2 linked regions of the Robertmurraya sp. FSL R5-0851 genome follow. The protein of the gene in region 1 interacts with the protein of each later gene in a pairwise test. Links are inferred from orthologs where the notes say so. Each region holds a gene or a part of one and is shown in the gene's direction. Other genes may lie near its edges.

Region 1 (3,200 bases):
TTAGAAAAGCTCTATTATGAAGTGATTGACCAAAAAGACATTTGTGATCTGATAGAAGAAATTTTTATGACAGAGCACAAAATTAAAAAACAACTAATTGTACCTGTAGGGATTGAGAGAAGACATTTTGAAGTGTATGGTGTGCCGATTATTGGCTTAAATGATGTTTGGAAAGGTATTTTATTAGTTTTCCATGATATCACTGAAATTAAGAAGCTTGAACAAATGCGTAAAGATTTTGTGGCAAATGTATCACACGAGCTAAAGACACCTATTACTTCCATAAAAGGGTTTTCCGAGACCCTTTTAGATGGAGCTATGGAGGACAAGCAAACCTTAGAAGCTTTCCTGACGATTATCTTGAAAGAAAGCGATCGTTTACAAACATTAATACAAGACTTATTAGACCTTTCGAAGATGGAGAAGCAAGGCTTTCAATTGTCGATTCAAAAAATAGATATTGTTGCTGTGTTGCATGAAGTTCTTCCTATATTAACAGGAAAGGCACTTGAAAAGAAAATTGACCTTCAATTTGAAGCCGAGGATGAAGCGATCTTTGTTGAAGGCGATGTATATAGATTAAAACAAGTGTTTATTAATCTAATAACCAATGCCATTTCCTATACTCCAGAAGGTGGGACTGTAAAGGTTGAAGTTCGTGAGAGGACAAGCAAGATAAGAATAAAGGTAATAGATACGGGGATTGGAATTGAGAGAAAGGAAATTCCCCGAATCTTTGAACGTTTTTATCGAGTAGATCGTGCAAGAAGTAGAAACTCTGGTGGTACGGGTCTAGGGTTAGCCATCGTGAAGCATTTGATTGAAGCTCATAAGGGGAATATTCGAGTGGAAAGTAAGGTTGGAAGAGGGACCACTTTCATCATTGAACTTTTAAAAGAAATTCCTAAATAAATTCAGGTACCTTGGATACAAGTTTTACAGTATATTTACATTTATTATATTTTTCCTTAATAAATGTTCTGTAATATCATAAGGGAAAACCCCTTCATCCAAGGACCTAAAGAAAAGGTGAAAGCTAACCCCGCTTTCATCTTTTCTTTTTTATTGAAACCTTTTTCCCGCCCATTCGTATAACAATTAACTGTTCTTATTATGGGAAAGAGGTGAAGGTTGTTGCTTAGTTTAAAAAGAATTTATTCACTGGTAGGTCTAATACTTTTAATTATAGTACTCAGTTTTGTAGTTTTTACAACGTGGTATACGGTTGATGAATCAGAACAGGCGGTTATATTAACCTTTGGGAAGGTAGAAGAGGGAATAACAGAACCTGGGTTACATTTTAAAATGCCTTGGCCTATTCAAAATGTAGAGAAGCTTTCGAAGGAAACATTTAGTTTACAGTTTGGATATGAAGAAAAAGATGGAGAAATTGTTGAGTTCGATAATGAGACAAAAATGATTACTGGAGACGAAAATATCGTTCTTGCAGATCTTGTTGTTCAATGGAAAATTACGACGCCTTCAAAATACTTATATAATGCAGATAATCCAGAAGAGATTTTACGTGATGCCACTTCAGCGTCTCTTCGTAGCATCATAGGAAGCTCCAAAATTGATGATGCCTTGACCTCTGGGAAAGGTGAAATAGAAGCAAGTGTCAGAGAGCTACTGTCGACCCTAATGGATAAATATGATATAGGGATCACTATTATGGCGGTGAAGCTGCAAGATGTGGAGCTTCCAAATGAAGAGGTTCGGAAAGCATTTACGAATGTTACAGATGCCCGTGAAACGATGAACACAAAAATTAACGAGGCGAAAAAATATCAAAATCAAAAAATCAATGAAGCAGAAGGGGAAAAGAAAGCCCTTGTTTCAAGAGCTGAGGGGGACCAATCAGCAAGAATTGAGATTGCTAGAGGGGATGTAGCGGTTTTTAATAAACTCTACGATGAGTATAAGAACAATCCTGAAGTAACTAGACAAAGGCTTGTGTTAGAGACATTAGAGGAAGTATTACCAGGTACAGAAATTTATATCATGAATGATGATGGTGATACATTGAAGTATTTCCCGATTAGACCTCTAGAAAAAGAAGAAGCAAAGCCTCAGGCAGAGGGGAGTGGAAACAATGAGTGATGGAAATGTGATCGATATGAAAGAGCGTTCTGGAGATGGTTTTAAGTGGAGGAATTATACCAAATTTGGATTGATTGCTCTTTTAATCCTTCTATTGATTGGGATCACCCTTACGAATTTATTTATCGTTAAGGAAGGAGAATACCGAGTGATTCGCCAATTCGGTGAAGTGGTTCGAATTGAAAGTACTCCTGGTCTTAGCTATAAAATCCCATTTGTTCAAAGTGTTTCGACTCTACCAAAATATCAAATGACCTATGATGTGAATGAAGCTGAAATTAATACAAAAGATAAAAAGTGTATGTTAATTGACAATTATGCTGTTTGGAAAATTGAAGATCCTAAAAAGATGATTTCGAATGCGAGAACGCTTGAAAATGCTGAGGGAAGAATGGAAGAGTTTATTTACTCGGTTGTTCGATCAGAGCTTGGAAAGTTAAACTACGAAGAAATCATTAATGATGAGGCGTCAACTAGAGGTTCCTTAAATGATAAAATTACAGAGAAGGTTAATGAACTTCTCTCACAAGATAATTACGGAATTGTGGTAACGGATGTGCGTATGAAAAGAACAGATCTCCCGAAGGAAAATGAACAGTCGGTGTTCACTCGGATGATCTCAGAACGTGAATCAAAGGCACAGGAGTATTTATCAATTGGGGATGCACAGAAAAATATTATTATTGCGGATACGGATCGCCAGGTGAAAGAAACACTAGCGAAGGCGCAAGCAGATGCCGAAACGATTCGTGCGGAGGGAGAAGCTCAAGCTGCAAGGGTATATAATGAGGCGTTCTCCAAAGACCCGAGCTTTTACCAATTATTTAGAACATTAGAATCGTATAAAAAGACGATTAACGGAGAAACCGTTATTGTTCTGCCATCAGATTCACCTTATGCCCGTTTGCTTATGGGATATACGGAGTAAATATGAAGCCGGCGTTTTCCTTTCCTATCATGGTCATGGTAGAATAAAGAAGGAAAACACTGGCTTTTTTACATATGACATGAGACAAGCTTTAATTAGAAAGGGAGGCTTCCTTTGAATAAGAAACTCGTATTAATTGACGGAAATAGCATAGCCTACCGGGCATTTTTTG
Region 2 (3,305 bases), 3.4 Mb from region 1 along the record:
AAGAAATACATACTATTACAATATAACAAGCATTGAACTTCTAGGGGGCACAATCAAATCATGATGAAAAATGACATTGAAAAAGTTTTATTTTCTGAAGAGGAAATTCAGGGAAAAATCAAAGAGCTAGGGGCAAAGTTATCGCATGATTATAGTGATAAGTTTCCATTAGCAATTGGGGTACTTAAGGGTGCGATGCCTTTTATGGCAGACCTTTTAAAACGAATGGATACATACCTTGAAATGGATTTTATGGATGTGTCAAGTTACGGGAATTCGACCGTCTCTTCTGGTGAAGTGAAAATTTTAAAGGATTTAGATACTTCGGTAGAGGGTAGAGATATATTAATTATCGAAGACATCATCGATAGTGGGTTAACACTCAGCTATCTTGTGGAGCTTTTCCGTTACCGAAAAGCAAAGTCAATTAGTATTGTCACTTTATTAGATAAACCAACTGGTCGTAAAGCCGATATAGCGGCAGATTATGTTGGATTCATCGTTCCTGATGAGTTTGTTGTAGGTTATGGTCTCGATTATGCAGAGAAATACCGTAATTTACCTTATATTGGGGTGTTAAAACCAGAAGTTTACTCAACAAATAACGAGTAAGAAAAGAATAAGTATTGTATGCATACTACAAAGGCATATTCATATACTGGAACAATTTTCTATGTTACTATTTACTATAGCTTGTTTACCCGTGGGAGGAGGTAAGGGATGAATCGGATTTTTCGTAATACCATCTTTTATTTATTAATTTTTCTAGTGATTATTGGTGTGGTTAGCTTTTTTAATGGTAATAATGAACCCACCGAAAATATATCTTACAGTAAATTCGTAGACCATCTTGAGGCAAAACAGGTGGATTCCATCTCGGTACAGCCTGAAAGAGGAGTTTATGAAGTTCGTGGAACACTTGAAGGTGCTGAAGAAGGAAAATCATTTATTACTTACGTATGGAACAGTGAAAGTCTTTTACAAAAGATTGAGCAAGCAGACCCTACTGTGGATGTGCTTCCAGCGAAAGAAACAAGTGGTTGGGTAACTTTCTTTACTTCTATTATTCCATTTGTCATTATCTTTATTTTGTTCTTCTTCCTTTTGAATCAGGCACAAGGCGGCGGAAGTCGTGTCATGAACTTTGGAAAGAGCAAGGCGAAGCTTTACAATGATGAGAAAAAGAAGGTTCGTTTTAAAGATGTAGCTGGTGCTGATGAAGAAAAGCAAGAGCTCGTTGAAGTCGTTGAATTTTTAAAAGATCCGCGTAAATTTGCTGAACTAGGTGCGCGTATACCAAAAGGAGTACTTTTAGTAGGACCTCCTGGTACAGGTAAAACCTTATTAGCTCGTGCGGTAGCTGGTGAAGCTGGTGTACCGTTCTTCTCAATCAGTGGATCTGATTTTGTGGAAATGTTTGTTGGGGTTGGGGCATCACGTGTACGTGACCTTTTCGAAAATGCAAAGAAGAATGCTCCTTGTATCATCTTTATAGACGAAATCGACGCAGTTGGACGTCAGCGTGGAGCAGGTCTTGGTGGAGGTCACGATGAGCGTGAACAAACCCTTAACCAATTGCTAGTAGAAATGGATGGATTCGGTGCGAACGAAGGAATTATTATTGTTGCTGCAACAAACCGTCCTGATATTCTAGACCCTGCTTTACTTCGCCCAGGACGTTTCGACCGTCAAATTACGGTTGATCGTCCGGATGTCAATGGCCGTGAAGCAGTATTAAAAGTGCATGCACGAAACAAACCGCTTGATGAATCAGTAAACTTAAAAGCGATTGCCGCTAGAACTCCAGGCTTTTCTGGTGCAGATCTTGAAAACTTATTGAATGAGGCGGCATTAGTTGCTGCTCGTCAGAATAAGAAAAAGGTGGATATGACAGATATCGATGAAGCAACTGATCGTGTAATTGCGGGACCTGCGAAAAAGAGTCGTGTGATATCTAAAAAAGAACGTAATATTGTTGCTTTCCATGAAGCGGGCCATACGGTTATTGGTGTGGTATTAGAGGAAGCAGAAATGGTGCATAAGGTAACGATTGTCCCTCGTGGGCAAGCAGGTGGCTATGCGGTAATGCTTCCAAAAGAAGACCGTTACTTCATGACAAAACCTGAGCTTCTTGATAAAATTGTTGGCTTACTAGGAGGACGTGTTGCTGAGGAAATCGTCTTCGGTGAAGTAAGTACAGGCGCTCATAATGACTTCCAACGTGCAACGGGAATTGCCCGTCGAATGGTTACAGAATTCGGAATGAGTGATAAATTAGGTCCATTACAATTTGGTCAATCTTCTGGTGGTCAAGTGTTCTTAGGTAGAGATCTTCATAATGAACAAAACTATTCAGATAGGATTGCCTACGAAATCGATGTTGAAATTCAAACCATTATTAAAGAGTGTTACGCTAGAGCGAAAAAGCTTCTTACTGAAAATCGAGATAAGCTTGATTTGATAGCCAATACACTTCTTGAAGTAGAAACACTAGATGCTGAGCAAATTAAGCACTTAGTTGAAAAAGGTACACTTCCTGATCGACCATCTAGTGATGAAGGGGTAACTACAAATCCTACAACATCAGTGGTAGATGATGTGAAAGTGAATATCGGTGGTAAGAAGGAAGAAGAATCGTCATTAGATGAGTCATCTTCAGATGAAAGTACACTGCCTGATTTAAGAAGTAAAAAAGAATAATAAATCTTAAGAGGTACTCTTTTACTGAGTGCCTCTTTTCTATGCTTGGGTTGGATAGTTATGGTATGATGTTGGCAGAATGAAACTAAAGGTTAAGAAATTTTAATAAAGTGGTGAGCCGTTTGATATTTGTATTTGACGTGGGAAATACCAATATAGTGTTGGGTGTATATGACCAAGAAGAATTAAAACATCATTGGAGAATAGAAACAAACCGTTCGAAAACAGAAGATGAATTTGGAATGATTATTAGGAATTTGTTTAATCATGCAAATCTTTCTTTTTCCGATATTGACGGAATTATTATCTCTTCCGTAGTACCGCCCATTATGTTCTCATTAGAACGTATGTGCCAAAAATATTTCCATATAAAGCCTTTAGTTGTGGGGCCAGGAATCAAAACCGGGTTGAATATAAAGTATGAAAACCCAAGAGAAGTTGGAGCAGACAGGATCGTTAATGCGGTAGCTGCTATCCATGAATATGGAAGTCCGTTGATCATCGTTGATTTTGGTACGGCAACAACCTATTGTTACATAGATGAACATAAGCAATATATGGGAGGAGCGATTGCTCCTGGTATTAATATTTCAACAGAAGCTTTA

Evidence for each region.
Region 2: the proteins of hflK (region 1) and ftsH interact in binary tests that used the Escherichia coli proteins (3 or more experiments, as listed by UniProt). The link is inferred for Robertmurraya sp. FSL R5-0851 from one-to-one orthologs.

The regions. Positions count from the first base shown.
Region 1 is NZ_JBBOOE010000001.1:3,470,542-3,473,741, reverse strand. The notes cover bases 251-3,117. They hold hflK (FtsH protease activity modulator HflK), read left to right. Parts: upstream 251-1,134; coding sequence 1,135-2,100; downstream 2,101-3,117. Other genes in these bases: hflC (protease modulator HflC), read left to right, coding at 2,093-3,028; pnpS (two-component system histidine kinase PnpS), read left to right, coding at 251-912. In the rest of the region: more of pnpS, read left to right, coding at 1-250; polA (DNA polymerase I), read left to right, coding at 3,143-3,200.
Region 2 is NZ_JBBOOE010000001.1:75,866-79,170, forward strand. The notes cover bases 239-3,210. They hold ftsH (ATP-dependent zinc metalloprotease FtsH), read left to right. Parts: upstream 239-720; coding sequence 721-2,700; downstream 2,701-3,210. Other genes in these bases: hpt (hypoxanthine phosphoribosyltransferase), read left to right, coding at 239-612; MKX65_RS00400 (type III pantothenate kinase), read left to right, coding at 2,823-3,210. Outside these bases: tRNA lysidine(34) synthetase TilS, read left to right, coding at 1-36; more of hpt, read left to right, coding at 64-238; more of MKX65_RS00400, read left to right, coding at 3,211-3,305. UniProt on the Escherichia coli protein: Acts as a processive, ATP-dependent zinc metallopeptidase for both cytoplasmic and membrane proteins. Plays a role in the quality control of integral membrane proteins.